2 regions of the Paraburkholderia sp. HC6.4b genome follow, and region 1 is predicted to be linked to the other one. Evidence: riboswitches for the same ligand, from Rfam matches in the RefSeq annotation. Region 1 holds a riboswitch; the other holds the start of a gene.
What was found. A riboswitch is a leader RNA that binds a small molecule or an ion and turns the genes downstream of it on or off. The one in region 1 is predicted to bind cobalamin.

Region 1 (7,616 bases):
GGCGTCGACGGATGGCCGCCGCGCTTGCCGACGTACACGACTTGCGCGTCGGTGCGCGCAAACTGCAGCACGTCGGGATTCACCAGATCGTCGACGAGCACGACATCGGCCTGCGCGAGCGCACGGGTGGCCTTCAGCGTGATCAGTTCGACGTCGCCGGGACCGGCGCCGATCAGCCAGGCGCGCGTCATCGCGGCGTGCATGGCGCGCGCCATGCGGTGATGGAAGAAGAGACGCGGCGTGCGACAGCGCGCGCGGCGGTGAATATAGAGGTCATGCGGAACTGCGAATCCGGGCACGCGCGATGCCGCGCTGCTACGCCTTCACATCCGTTCCCCGCGGATTCCGGCGGCCGGCGGCGCCACGTGATGCACGGATGCAATGCGGCACCGCCTCCGCGTCTGGCCGGTATCCGGGCTGGCGGCCTCATGCGCTTCGCCTTCCCGTCCCGGTTTGTGGATTCGCGGGACAGTGGCATCAAAAAACGCATGCGCGGCACGTCGGAATCGAAGGCGAATCGAATCGCGCGCCGCAGGTCGCTTACCGTTGCGGGGACAGCACAGGTTGAACGCGCGAGGCGCTGCCTGTTTCCCGTTTAACTGCACACGCGAGCGCATGTGCGGGCACCAAACGCGCGCATACGATAGCACATGGCGCCTTGCCGGATAAGCCTCGGCGGCGCTTTCCGGCTCGCTGCGTTGCTTGACTGCGCAAGGCCGCGGGCCTACACTCGCACGCACTTTGGGTGCTCGCATGCGCGCTCGTGCACATGCAGTTAAACGGGAAACAGGGAGCCACCTGCTCTGGAGCGGCTAACCTGTGCTGTCCCCGCAACGGTAAGCGAAAAGCGGTTCCGGCTTGATAGCCGGGCACCGCAGTGCCGGCTTCGATGTCCTCGCGCAAGCTCGCGTGGACATTTCACCACTGGACGAGAAACCACTCGGCCGGGAAGGGGAAGCGGCGCTTTCGCCAGCCCGGATACCGGCCCAACGAAGCAGAACGACCGCCGCGGGGATGCGGCGGCGCGTTCATGACCTCAGTTCCGCTTTCTGTATTTCCGTTGTCGCGGCCATGCCGTCGTTCGTCCCCGTGTCTGGTGATCGCTGGTACTGCTGCGCGTGCTTCATTCGCTCCATTCGCCAGCCGACGCGGACCCACGCGCGGACTTTCCGGCATACCGATCAACGCCAAGGGATGGACCTCACGATGCAAACTCAATTGCGCAAGATCCCCGTCACGATCGTCACGGGCTTTCTCGGCAGCGGCAAAACCACGCTGCTGCGGCACATTCTTCAGCATGCGGGCGGCAAGCGCATTGCGGTGATCGTCAACGAGTTCGGCGAGCTCGGCATCGACGGCGAAATCCTCAGGGGCTGCGGCATCGGTTGCGATGAAAACGGCGTCGAGACCGAAGGGCAATTGTATGAACTCGCGAACGGTTGTTTGTGCTGCACCGTGCAGGAAGAATTTTTCCCGGTGATGGAAAAGCTCGCGGAGCGCCGCGATGAACTCGATCACGTGCTGATCGAAACGTCGGGCCTGGCGTTGCCGAAGCCGCTCGTGCAGGCGTTCAACTGGCCGCAGATCCGCAATGGCTTCACGGTCGACGCGGTGGTGACGGTGGTGGACGGCCCGGCCGCCGCGAGCGGCCAGTTCGCCGATAACCCGCTCGCCGTCGATGCGCAACGCAAGGCCGATCCGAATCTCGATCACGAGTCGCCGCTGCACGAGCTGTTCGAAGACCAGTTGTCGGCGGCCGATCTGGTGATTCTGAACAAGACCGATCTGATCGACGACGCGCGGCAGCACGAGGTCGAAGCCGCGATCCGCGCGGAGATTGCGCCGCAGGTGAAGATCGTACGTGCGCAGCGGGGGCGGCTCGACCTGCATACGCTGCTGGGCCTCGAAGCGGCGTCGGAAGAGACGATCCACCTGCGTCATGACCACCACGGTTCCGCCGACGACCCCAATCACCACCACGATGAATTCGATTCGGTCGTCGTGCAGGCATCCGTACCGTCGCGCGACGCGGCGCTCGCCGCCTTGCAGGCGCTCGTCGAAACCCACACGATTTACCGTGTCAAAGGCTTCGCGGCACTGCAGGGCGCGGCGATGCGTCTCGTGATCCAGGGCGTGGGCCGGCGCTTCGACAGCTACTTCGACCGGCGCTGGCAAGCGGGTGAAAATGGCGACGGCGCGTTGAGCCGCTTCGTGCTGATCGGCGCAGACCTCGACCAACACGCGCTGCAACAGGCGTTCGACGCGGCGCTCGGCGCGACGTCGAACGCGACGGCATAAACGGGCGCACCAGCATGCATCTGCTGCGCACGACGCCGGGCGGCTTCGTCGACGATACGCAGGGCGTGATCCGCATCGATCAGCAGCCCGCCGAGATCGTCGTGCTCAGTTCCGCCGACACCACGCTGTCGCTGCTCGCGAGCGTAGTGCCGCGTCTCGGCGACGGCTTTCCGAGCGTGCGGCTCGCGAACGTCACGTATCTGCGTCAGCCTGCCTCGGTCGATTTCTATCTGGACGACGTGTTGCAGCATGCGCGCGTGGTCGTCGTCGATCATCTCGGCGGCGAAACGTATTGGCCGTACGGCATCGAGCAGGTGGTCGCGCTCGCGCAGCGCAAACAGCAAACACTCGCGATGTTTTCCGGCGATCTGCAGGAAGACCCGAACCTGCTCGCGCGCAGCACCGCGAGCGCCGGGTTGTGTCAGCAGCTGTGGCGCTATCTGCGCGAGGGCGGTCCGCAGAACGCCGAGGCGTTTTTGCGCTGCATCGCGTATCGCGCGCTCGACTGGGGGCGCGAACCCGATCCGCCGCGCGCGTTGCCGGCCGCGTCGCTGTATCACCCCGAGCGCGATACCCCCATCGTCGCCGACTGGCAGGCGCGTTGGCGGCAAGACGCGCCGGTCGTCGCGATTCTGTTCTACAAGGCGCATCTGCAGGCCGCCAATACCGCCGTGTTCGATGCGCTGATCGACGCGCTCGAAGCGCAAGGGCTCAATCCGCTGCCGCTCGCGATCACGTCGCTGAAGGATGCGGTGAGCCGCGATGTCGTGCAGTCGCTGTGCGCGCAACATGGTGTCGCGCTCGTGCTGAACACGACTGCGTTCGCCGCTTCCGCGATCGACGACCCGGAGCCGCTCGCGCTCGCCGGCGACGCGCCGGTGTTTCAGGTGATCCTGAGCGGCGGCAATCGCGAAGACTGGCTGAAGGACAACCACGGCCTCAATTCGCGCGACATCGCGATGCATATCGCGCTGCCCGAAGTGGACGGGCGCATCATCACGCGCGCGATCAGCTTCAAGGGGCTCGCGTATCGCTGTGCGCATACGCAGGTCGACGTGGTCCGCTATCAGCCCGACCTCGAACGGGTGCGCTTTCTCGCCGAGCTGAGCCGGCGCTGGTGCCGTTTGCGTTCGCTCGATAACGCCGACAAGAAAGTCGCGTTGATTCTCGCCAACTATCCGATGAGCGAAGGGCGCATCGGCAATGGCGTCGGGCTCGATACGCCGGCGTCGGTGGTCGGCATTCTGTCGATGCTGCGCGATGAAGGTTATCGTGTCGGCGAACTACCCGAAAACGGCGACGCGTTGTTGAACAGGCTGACCGAAGGCGTGACCAACGATCCGGTCGTACGCGATCTGCGTCCGGCCCTGCAAAGCCTCGCACTCGACGACTATCTCGCGCATTTCAACGCGTTGCCGGCGAGCGTGCGCGACGCGTTGAACGCGCGCTGGGGCAAGCCCGAGCAGGACCCCACGCTACGGCGCGGCCGCTTCATGATCGCCGGCTGGCGCTGCGGCCAGGTGTTCGTCGGCATTCAGCCTGCGCGTTCGCGCGAGCACGGCGACTACGCGAGCTATCACGATGCGGAGCTCGTACCGCCGCACGCATACCTCGCGTTCTATTTCTGGCTGCGCCATCAGTTCGGCATCGACGCGGTCGTGCACGTCGGCAAGCACGGCAACCTGGAATGGCTGCCGGGCAAAAGCGTCGCCTTGAGCGACGCGTGCTGGCCCGATCTGATTCTCGGACCGATGCCGCATCTGTATCCGTTCATCGTCAACGATCCGGGCGAGGGCAGCCAGGCGAAGCGGCGCGCGCAGGCGGTGATCATCGATCATCTGATGCCACCGCTTACACGCGCCGAAAACTATGGGCCGCTGCAGGACCTCGAACGCCAGGTCGACGAATACTACGAAGCATTAATGGTCGATTCGCGTCGCGCGAAGCTCTTGCGTCGCACGATTCTGACGACGATCGTCGAGCATCGGCTGCACGAAGAGCTGAGTCTCGCGGCGCCGAACCGACAGGACGATGAAGACGCGCTGCTCACACGCGTCGATGCGTGGCTGTGCGAGCTGAAGGAAGCGCAGATTCGCGATGGCCTGCATACGTTCGGACAGTCGCCGCGCGGCGTGCAGCGGCGCGACACGCTGCTCGCGCTCGGGCGCTTTCCGGTCGGCGATGGGCGGGCCGGCAAGGCGGGGCTCGTCGACGCGCTGGCGCGCGATCTGCGCATCGATCATCGGTTCGACCCGTTGACGGTGGATTGGGCCGCCGCATGGGACGGCCCGCGACCCGAGGTATTGCAGCGGGTCAGCGATGCGCCGTGGCGACATTACGGCGATACGCGCGAGCGGTTGGAATTGCTCGCGGGCGAGCTGTTGCGCGGCGTCTGCGATGTCGATTGCGATGATGCGGATCGTTCGCAGGCCGTCCCCGTAGCCGACGAAAGTCTGCCGCAAGCGGCACAGGTGATCGCACGCCTGCGCGACGACGTGCTGCCGCGTCTCGACGCCTGCGGCCCGCAGGAAATGACGCAGCTAAAGCGCGGCCTCGAAGGACGTTTCGTGCCGCCAGGTCCGAGCGGTTCGCCGTCGCGCGGTCGGCCCGACGTGCTGCCAACCGGCCGCAACTTCTATTCGGTCGACACGCGCGCGGTGCCGACGCAAGCCGCGTGGGCACTCGGCCTGAAATCGGCGCAGCAACTGATCGAGCGGCATCTGCAGGAGCACGGCGATTATCCCCGCGCGATCGGCCTGTCGGTCTGGGGCACCGCGACGATGCGCACCGGCGGCGACGATATCGCGCAGGCGCTCGCGCTGCTCGGCGTGCGGCCGAAATGGGCGCCGGGCAGCCACCGTGTGACGGACTTCGAGATCATGCCGATCGACGCGTTCGATCGGCCGCGTATCGACGTCACGTTGCGCGTATCCGGTTTCTTTCGCGATGCGTTCGCGAACGTGATGCATCTGTTCGATGCGGCCGTGCAAGCGGTTGCCGAACTCGACGAGCCCGCGGAGCTGAATCCGATTCGCGCGCGCGTGCAGCGCGAACGCGATGCGTTGATCGCGCGCGGCATGGACCCGGTCGAAGCGCGCAAGCGCGCCGGCTGGCGCGTGTTCAGCGCGCGGCCGGGCACGTACGGCGCGGGTCTGCAGCAGATGATCGACTCGCGCCAATGGCAGACCGACGCCGATCTCGCGAACGCGTATCAGGCATGGGGCGGATATGCGTACGCGCAGAAGAGCGCGGGCGAGGAGGCGCATCAAGCGTTTGGCACGCGCCTCGCAGTGATGGACCTCGTGCTGCAGAACCAGGACAACCGCGAGCACGACGTGCTCGATTCGAACGACTACTACCAGTTTCAGGGCGGCATGGTCGCGGCGGTGCGGCATCTGGCAGGTCGGCAGCCGCGCGTCTATCACGCGGATCACAGCAATCCGGCCGCGCCGCGCGTGCGGACGTTGCAGGAGGAGATCGCGCGCGTGATCCGCTCGCGCGTGGTCAATCCGAAATGGCTCGACGGCGTGAAGCGCCACGGCTACAAGGGCGCGGCCGAGATCGCCGCGACCGTCGATTATCTGTATGGCTACGACGCGACCGCGCGCGTGATCGCAGATCATCAATACGCGCTCGTCGCCGATGCTTATCTGAATGACGCCGATACGCGCGCGTTCATGCAACGGCACAATCCGCATGCGCTGCATTCGATCTGCGAGCGTTTGCTCGAGGCGATGCAGCGGGGGCTGTGGCAGCAGCCGGGTGACTATCGCGCGCAGGTGGAAACGCATCTGCTTGCGAGCGAACAGCAGATCGAAGGAAGACAAACATGAATGGAGCGATGCGAGGAGCGGGCGACGCAGGTAGCTCCGCCTGTGTATCGGGTACGGCGGCGCGGCCCGTTTTTCCGTTTGCGGCGCTGATCGGCCAGGCCTCGTTGCAGCAGGCGCTGGTGCTCGCGGCGATCGACCCGGGCTTGGGCGGCGTATTGATCAGCGGACCGCGTGGCACCGCGAAGTCGACTGCCGCGCGCGCGCTTGCGGAACTGCTGCCGGAGGGAGAGCTCGTGAATCTGCCGCTTGGCGCGAGCGAGGATCGTCTGATCGGCACGCTCGATATCGAAAGCGTGCTGCGCGACGGCTCGGTGCGCTTCTCGCCGGGGCTGCTCGCGAAGGCGCATCGCGGCGTGCTGTACGTCGACGAAGTCAATCTGCTGCCCGATGCGCTCGTCGATGCGTTGCTCGATGCGGCGGCGAGCGGCGTGAATACCGTCGAACGCGATGGCGTGTCGCATAGTCATGACGCGAGCTTCGTGCTGATCGGCACGATGAATCCCGAAGAGGGCGAGTTGCGGCCGCAATTGATCGACCGCTTCGGTCTGATGGTGGAGTTGCAGAACGCGTTCGAGCCGCAGGTGCGGCAGGCGATCGTCAAAGCGCGGTTCGCGTTCGATCTCGATCCCGCTGGGTTTCGTACCGTTTACGCGGAGCAGCAGGCTTCATACGTGCAGCGAATTCGCTCGGCGCGTGCGGCGCTGCCGCTGCTGTCGTTCGATGACGCCGTCCATGCGCGCGTGAGCGCGCTATGCATCGACGCGGCCGTCGACGGTTTGCGCGCCGACCTCGTGATGCTGCGCGCGGCGCGCGCGCTGGCCGCATTCGAACGGGCAGGTGCGGTGACGGTGCGGCATGTGGAGCGCGTTGCCGATCCGGTGCTGCTTCATCGGCGGCGTCAGCATGATTCGCAACATGCGAATCAGCGCCGGCCAGAAAGCGCGGCGCCGGCACGGGACGTCGCTGCGGGTGCGTCTGGCGATACGGCTGCATCCACGACACCTTCCGCCGACTCCGACTGGGGCTACCTGCCGCCCGAGCCGGCGGCGGCTTTGCCTGTCAAAGGCGTCATTGCGCTCGACGCAAAAAAACGCTGAGCCATCGGAAAGGCGCCGCCGCTGACTCGCGCAGCGGTTTTCGATGGCGACGAGGCGTGGGGGCGGATTCGCGCGACACGTCGCGCGGCGAACCGGGCAGGCGCATTGCATGGCCACCGACGCTCGCCGCGATGCGCGAGCACACGCTGCGTCGTGAGCATCTGCGCTTCGTACGGGAAGTGCCGCGTGGCGGTGTGCTGCATTGTTTCGTGCTCGATTGCTCCGGGTCGATGCTGGCGGGCCAACGCCTCGCGTTGGCGAAGGGTCTACTGACTGCCTTGTTCGACCGTGCGAGTGCGATGCGCGCCGAGGCTGCGCTGATCTGCTTCGGCGGTGCGGGAGCGGATGTGCGCTTCGGCCCGGCCGTGCCGCGCTGGTGGAACGAGCG
Region 2 (7,616 bases), on a different contig from region 1:
ACTGACCGAGGCGACCAGCGACGTGCAGGTCGAGGAACTGGTGGCCGGGCGTATCGACGCGGGTCTGGTGATCGCGCCGCTGCCGTCGCGGCATGCGGCGCAGCTGTCGTGGCTGCCGATCGCGCGCGAGCCGCTCGTGATCGCGATGTCGACGGAGATGGCGCAAGGCTTGCGGGGCAGCGTGAACGCAAACGGCAAGGGCAGCGCCGCCGAAGACCCCGCCGCCGAATGGCTCGAGATGCCCGTCAGCCTGCGCGATGTCGCCGACGCGCCGCTCGTGATCTTCCCAAGGCGTCTCGCGCCAGGCTTTTATGACATCATTATGGATTGCTACGGCGTTGCGGGCCTCGCGCCACGGATCGGCCAGGAGGCGATCCAGATGCAGACCATCGTGAGTCTCGTGTCGGCCGGCATGGGCGTCGCGCTGGTGCCGCAATCGTTGCGTAACCTGCGGCGCACGGGCGTCGTGTACCGGCCGCTGTCCGAGTCGGTGCCCGCGATCGAGACGGGCCTCGTCTGGCGCAGCGACGAGGTCAGCCCGGTGCTGGCGGGCTTCATCGACATCGTGCGCGCGCATGCGGCGAGCGTCGCGTCGCGTGTCTAGATCCCGCTTCTGATTCCCTGTAAAAACTGCTTTCGAACCTGAACTGCCCATAACTACACGATGCTCATTCACCCCAATTTCGACCCTGTCGCCATCCATCTGGGGCCGCTCGCCGTGCGCTGGTATGGCTTGATGTACCTCGTCGCATTCGTCGCGGCGATCGTCGTTGCCCGGTTGCGGCTGCGGCTGCCGTACGTCGCCGCGCAAGGCTGGACCGCGAAGGATATCGACGACATGCTGTTCTACGGCGTGCTAGGTACGATCCTCGGCGGCCGGCTCGGCTATGTGCTGTTCTACAAGGCGAGCTTTTATTTCGCGCATCCGCTCGACATCTTCAAGGTGTGGGAAGGCGGCATGTCGTTTCACGGCGGCTTTCTCGGCGTGACGCTCGCGATGATGCTGTTCGCTTATCAGCGCAAGCGCTCGTGGCTGCAAGTCACCGACTTCGTCGCGCCGATGGTGCCCACGGGCCTCGCGGCGGGGCGCCTCGGCAACTTCATCAACGGCGAGCTGTGGGGCCGCGTGACCGATCCGTCGGCGCCGTGGGCGATGCTGTTTCCCGGCGCCGCGCCTGACGACGCCACATGGCTCGCCGCGCATCCGCAACTGGCCGCGCAATGGCATCTGAACGAAGTGTTCGCGCAATATCACATGCTGCCGCGACATCCGTCGGAGCTGTACGAGATCGCGCTCGAAGGCGTGGCGCTGTTCTTCGTGCTGATCTTTTTCTCGCGCAAACCGAAGCCGCTCGGCGCGATTTCCGCGATGTTCCTGATCGGCTACGGCCTGGCGCGCTTCACGGTCGAATTCGCGCGCGAGCCGGACGATTTCCTCGGCCTGCTCGCGATGGGGCTGTCGATGGGTCAATGGCTGTCGCTGCCCATGATTCTCGCGGGCATCGGCCTGATGGTGTGGGCGTATCGCCGTGGGCGTCGCGAGCCGGCGCAGGCGGTTGGCGCGAACTGAGCGGCGCTCGGCTAGCGTTGCGAGTGTTGCATGAAAAAACGCCACGGCATCGATGGATGCCGTGGCGTTTTCTGTTTGGGCTTGCGCTTGCGCGTCACTTCATCTGCACCGACCCCGACACGTTGACCGTCACCGTCGACGTGCCGCCTTCGAGCGACAGCGGCGCGCTCTTCGCGTCGGCGCCCATCGCGCGTGCGCTCATCATCATCATCGGACGCGGCATCACGCCGCTGTGATTCACGTTGACCTCGCGGATCGAATAGCCGCTAAAGCCGAACGCCTGCGAGGACGCCGCGGCCTGCTCGCGAAACGATTTGATCGCCTCGCCGCTGAGCCGCTGTTCGGCCGCGCGCTGCGCTTGCGGCGACAGCGAGAAACGCACGTTGCCAACCTGCATGATCGATGCCATCTGTCCGGCGAGCTTCGATGCCGCGGCGAAGTCGCGCGATTCGAGCACGACTTCCGTGCGGCCGCGCCACGTCGTGATGCGTCCGTCGCGGTCCGTCGACGGGAAGATCGAGAACGCGCCCGAGCGCGCGGTCACGCCGCTGACGCCGCGCGCTTTCTGCAATGCCGCGTCGGCGCGTTCGTTCAGCGTCGACGTCAGCGACGACGGCTCGCTCGCTTCCTGCTCGTAAAACAGCGTGATTTCGACTTCGTCCTGCGGGACTTCCGCGCTCGCCTGCGCATTCAGCGACAGCACGCCCGAAGGCTGCGGCATCATGGTCTGCGCTCGAGCGGGCGCAGGGTTCAGTGCAAGTGCCACAGGCGCGCCCAAGGCGAGCGCAAGTGCGAGGGACCGCGCGGTTTTTGCCGTCATGACTGGAATCCTTGTTTGAACAGGTTGTGCACGTTCGACGCGAGCGCCGGGTGGTGGCGCGCGGTTTGACGGATGCGCTGGCGAATGCATCGGCTTGCCGTTGAGCGGCCGGTTCGAGTTCACGCTTTCGTCGACCGATTAGGCGCGTTTTACCGACGCTTGGTTCCCCAATTAGTGCTTCGCCGCCGCATCGGAAACGATGACCTGGATGCGATCACGACAGGTGCCGCGTCGCGCGTTCGCCCTTAAACCAGCTGTTTAATAATGAAGCGCCATTCGGCTTCGGTCACCGGCGTGATCGACAGGCGGTTGCCTTTGGCGAGCACGCGCATGTCCTGCAATTCGGCATGCTCGCGCAGCGCGGCAAGCGGAATCAGCCCGATTTTCTTCTTGAACACGACGTCGACGAGCATCCAGCGCGGTGTTTCCGGCGACGATTTCGCGTCGTAGTACGGACTCTTTTTATCGAACTGCGTAGGGTCCGGATACGCGGTCGACGAGACCTCCGCGATGCCCGCGATGCCGGGCTCCGGACAGCTCGAATGATAGAAGAGCACGCCGTCGCCGACCTGCATCACGTCGCGCATGAAGTTGCGCGCCTGATAGTTGCGTACGCCGGTCCACGGCAAGGTGCGATGAGGTGCGTTGGCGAGGTCGTCGATGCTTGCTTCGTCCGGTTCGGACTTCATCAGCCAGTAGCGCATGAATCGGAGTGAGCGTGTGAGATTGAACGAAGCGCAACAACAGCAGGCGCGTACGGAAAAGCCCCTGAAAAAGGCGCTCAAACGAAAAAACGACGACCAAAGAAAAACGGCATCGAACCGAAGTCCGATGCCGTTCCAGATAAGGTCCCCGCCTTAGCCGCTAGGCCGGCATCCTGAACCGAGGGTTCAGAATTGGTCGCAGTTAGCAACACTTCGGGTACATCAGACTGAGTGACGCGCACACCCGTGCTACAAATTTCCGCAACCGTGCACATGGCATTGGTTCAAGGAATGTATGACCTTGGCGAACCAGGCAGGGAAGCTAAACCGATGAAGCTACAACCCAAACCGTTCAACACGTGACCGATTCGAAACCGGCCCACTACTGCTTACTGCAAGCTGTACTGCTCGATCACAGTACCTAGCTGTTCGTTCATTTGCTGCATTGTACGCCGGATTTCTTCAGCGGGAAATGCTTCTCCGTGTCGCACGCTGCTTTGCAGCTTAAGCAGTTCCGATGCCAGCGACAGCGCAGCCATCACCGCGATGCGATCGGTGCCGCGCACGTTGCTGCCGCTGCGGATTTTCTTCATCTCGGCGTCGACGCGCGCGACCGCCTCGAGCAGCGCGCCTTCCGTTTCCGGCGAGCAGGCGAGACGATAGGGTACTTCGAGAATCGATACTTCGATCTGCTTGGTGGTCATGCGCTTTCTCCGTGTCGGCTCACGTCGCTTTCCGCTTCCTCGTGTCCGGGCTGGGCGGACTCGAGCAGATCGAGCTGGTTATCCGGTTCGCTGCTCGCGCGTGCGCGCGGCAATTTTTCGAGAATCGCATTCAGGCGCACCTGAGCGTCGTCGATCTTGGCGGACAGCGCGTCGCGTTCCGCCTGCAGTGCGTCGCGCTCTTCGCGCAATTGCGCGAGTTCCGCATGCGTGGCTTGCACTTCGGCACGCGTTTGCGCGAGCTGCTCTTCGAGCGCGAGCCGCGCTTCGTTGTGGCGCTGGCTGATCGCAATCAGCTTGCCGATGTTCTGGGAGAGTGATTCGAGTTCGGTGAGCATGTGCTGCGTCCTCTAAAGACATCGCATTTTAGCGCGGAATATTACAGGTTCCGACAATTGTCTCGTTTCGAGACGTAACAGCATCGCTACGTGCAGGTTCGTTGCATGTCGTGTCGTCGACCATAAGGTAAAAAACCGGTAATCCATCGGACAATAACCTGCATTCAACAGAACCGATTGCGCTCCGGTCGACCTTTCTTGACGCCCCGCGAGGCCGCTCGTAAACTTCCCGCACTCTGGTGCCCGCGCGCGCTTCTCGGCGTGCGCAGTTAAACGGGAAGCAGGACGCGCGCGGTGCCAAAACCGGATGCGCGAACCTGCGCTGCCCCCGCAACGGTAAGCGACCGCATGTGATGTGCTCATGCAGGTCGGTCCTGATCGCAAGGTTGGAAGTTCAACGTGCGAGTGTGCCACTGCGCGTCACGCGTGGGAAGGCGGGATCGATGTGTCGTAGCCCGGATACCGGCCAGAAAAGAGGGACGTCCCCCCGCGAAAACGCTAAACAAGGGGGCGCCTCGTGACGCGTCGGCCTGCGGGGAAGCAGGCCGCGCACGCTATCCACAGGAATGTCATCCCATGCTGTCCCCCATCGCCCGCGCAACGCTGCTCGCGTTCGCGAGCCTGCCGCTCGTCGTGCATGCGCAAAGCGCCGAGCCCGCGTCCGCGTCTGCGACGCCGTATTCGTCTTCATCGTCCGCCACGGATGCTACCGCCGCAAACGCTGCAATCGCTGCCAATGCCGCCTCCACCGATGCGCCGGGCAACGTGCTGTCGCCGATCGTCGTGACCGCGCAACGCGGACCGCAAGCGTTGCGCGATGCGATCCCGCAGACTACGCAGTTCGATCAGCAGGACATCGCCGACACGACCGCGACCGATCTGCCCGGCCTGTTGCAACTCGCGCCAGGCGCGCAGATCTCGCGCACGGGTGGCCCCGGGTCGACCACGAGCCTCTTTCTGCGCGGCGCATCGTCGACGCAATCGCTGCTGCTGATCGACGGCGTGCGCGTCGATTCGGTGAGTCTCGGCTCAGCTCAACTCGCACAGATTCCGCTCGATCAGGTCGATCACGTCGAAGTGGTGAACGGCAACGTGTCGGCGTTGTATGGCTCGGGCGCGATCGGCGGCGTCGTGCAGGTGTTCACGAAAGACGGCGGCGATCATCCGCCGCGTTTCAATTTTTCGGTCGGCTACGGCAGCTATCGCACGCAGACGCAAACGGCCGGCGTGAACGGCGCGCTCGATCAGGACGGCCGCACGACTTTCAATATTTCGCTCGCGCGCACGAAGGACGACGGCTTTTCGTCGCTCAATCCGCTCGAGGCGCCGAACGCGAATCCGAACGCAAACGGCAATCTGAACGAGAGCATCAGCGCGTCGCTGCGTCACAAGTTCACCGACAGCTGGGACGCGGGCGTCAGCTACTTCCAGTCGAACAACGACAACAGCTACGACAATGCGTACGGCGAGCCGACCGATCTGAACAATCTCTATAGCAAGGTGCGTCAGGTGTCGGTATTCGCGAACGGCAAGCTGACCGACTGGTGGACCACCCACGTCACGCTCGCCGAGGGCGACGACCGCAGCGTGTCGAACACCAATGGCATCTACAACGGCCGCTTCGATACCGACAATCGCCAGTACACGTGGCAGAACGATTTCGCGCTCGCCGCGCACCAGAAGCTGCAATTCGGCTACGAGCATCTCGACCAGACGCTCGACTCCGACACGTTCGCCGCGCCCGACCGTCACGTCGATTCGGTCTTCGCGGGCTACAGCGCGCGCTTCGGCCGCAACCAGATTCAGGCCAACGTGCGACGCGACCAGTACTCCGATTTCGGTGGAGCGAACAGTTACTATCTCGGCTACGGATTCGACATCACGTCGCGCTGGAAGGTAACCGCAAGCTATTCGGATGCGTTCCGCGCGCCGAGCTTCGACGATCTGTACTATCCGATCAGCGGCAACCCGTCGATCCAGCCCGAGCGCAGTCATTCGGTCGAAGCCGGTTTGCAGTACGCGACCGATGCGCTCGGCGTGATGCGTCTGAACGCATTCCAGACGCGCTATACGAATCTGATCGACTACGTGCAGACGATCCCCGGCATCTACCTCGCGGAGAACGTCGGCCGTGCGAAGGTGCAGGGACTCGAGGGATCGTGGAGCGGTCATGTCGGCAAGACCGACGTGCGCGCAACGGTGACGCTGCAGAACCCGGTCGATCTCGACAACGGTACCGACCTCGTGCGGCGCGCGCGTCGGTTCGGGTCGTTCGCGGTGAATCGCAGTATCGGTGGATGGCGGGTTGGCGGCGAGTGGATCGTCAGCGGTCCGCGTACCGATAGCACGGGCAACCTCGGCGGTTATGGCATCGTGAATCTGTCGGCGCGCTACAACGTCACCAAAGCGTGGTACGTCAGCGCGCAAATCGACAATCTGTTCAACAAGGATTATGAAACGGCCTACTCGTATAACTCGCCGCGACGCGGTGCGTATCTCACGCTCGGCTGGCAGCAGCAGTGACGCGCGCGCCGGGGTGGCCGCATGCGTGAGCGCACGCGGATGAGCCGCGCGTCCGCTTCGCTATGCGCCGCGATGGCGACGCCGCGCCCGATGAACGCGAAACGCGCGGCCGCGATCTGGCTCGGCCTCGCGCTCGCCGCCGTGGCGGTGCTCGGCGCGTCGCTGGTGCTCGGCAGTGTGCCGCTCGCGCCGTCGCGCGTGCTTGCGGCGCTCGTGCCGACGCACACGTTCGGCGGCACGGGCAGCGACGATCTCGCCGGCGAAATCGTGCGTACGTTGCGTTTGCCGCGCGCGCTCGCGGGCTTCGCGTGCGGCGCGTTGCTCGCGCTCGCCGGCGCGCTGCTGCAGGTGCTGCTGCGCAATCCGCTGGCCGAGCCATACGTGCTCGGCGTGTCGGGCGGCGCGGCGACGTTCGCGCTCGTTGCGATGATCGCGGGCGGCGCATGGTGGCTCGTCGATGCGAGCGCGTTCGCGGGTGCGTTCGTGTCGATCCTGCTGGTGCTCGGCCTCGCGCGTCGCGAGCTATGGCGCGGCGAGCCGCAGGACACGTCGCCCCGTTTGCTATTGACCGGCGCGGTGATCGCGGCCGGGTGGGGCGCGCTGATCACGCTGCTGCTCAATCTCGCGCCCGACAGCCGTCTGCGCGGCATGCTGTTCTGGCTCACCGGCGACCTCAACGGCGGCGCGCTGCCGTGGACCGCGCTGATGGCGCTCGCGCTCGTGTTGCTTGCGATCGTGCCGGCCGCGCCGCGTCTGAACGTGTTGCTGCGCGGCGACGCGGCCGCCCAGGCGTTGGGCGTCGCCGTGATGCCGCTGCGTTTGCGTGTGTACCTGGTCGCGTCGCTGGCGGCGGCCGCGGCGGTGACGACCGCGGGCACGATCGGCTTCGTCGGTCTCGTCGTGCCGCACATGCTGCGGCTCGCGTTCGGCAACGATCAG

Region 2: another riboswitch for cobalamin. It lies ahead of HDG34_RS10155 (TonB-dependent receptor domain-containing protein); the one in region 1 lies ahead of cobW (cobalamin biosynthesis protein CobW).

What each region holds. Positions count from the first base shown of each region.
Region 1 covers NZ_JACHDC010000039.1:1,719-9,334, reverse strand. Annotated here, with positions in the region: gene cobA (uroporphyrinogen-III C-methyltransferase) at 1-191, opposite strand, end outside; cobalamin riboswitch at 386-646, opposite strand; cobalamin riboswitch at 727-1,005, shown strand; gene cobW (cobalamin biosynthesis protein CobW) at 1,207-2,298, shown strand; gene cobN (cobaltochelatase subunit CobN) at 2,313-6,131, shown strand; gene HDG34_RS37755 (ATP-binding protein) at 6,128-7,228, shown strand; gene HDG34_RS37750 (VWA domain-containing protein) at 7,285-7,616, shown strand, end outside.
Region 2 covers NZ_JACHDC010000005.1:326,949-334,564, reverse strand. Annotated here, with positions in the region: gene HDG34_RS10190 (LysR family transcriptional regulator) at 1-604, shown strand, start outside; gene lgt (prolipoprotein diacylglyceryl transferase) at 665-1,570, shown strand; gene HDG34_RS10180 (SIMPL domain-containing protein) at 1,665-2,390, opposite strand; gene HDG34_RS10175 (EVE domain-containing protein) at 2,636-3,094, opposite strand; RNA gene ssrS (6S RNA) at 3,236-3,417, opposite strand; gene HDG34_RS10165 (cell division protein ZapA) at 3,484-3,798, opposite strand; gene HDG34_RS10160 (ATPase) at 3,795-4,154, opposite strand; cobalamin riboswitch at 4,375-4,640, shown strand; gene HDG34_RS10155 (TonB-dependent receptor domain-containing protein) at 4,731-6,677, shown strand; gene HDG34_RS10150 (iron ABC transporter permease) at 6,717-7,616, shown strand, end outside.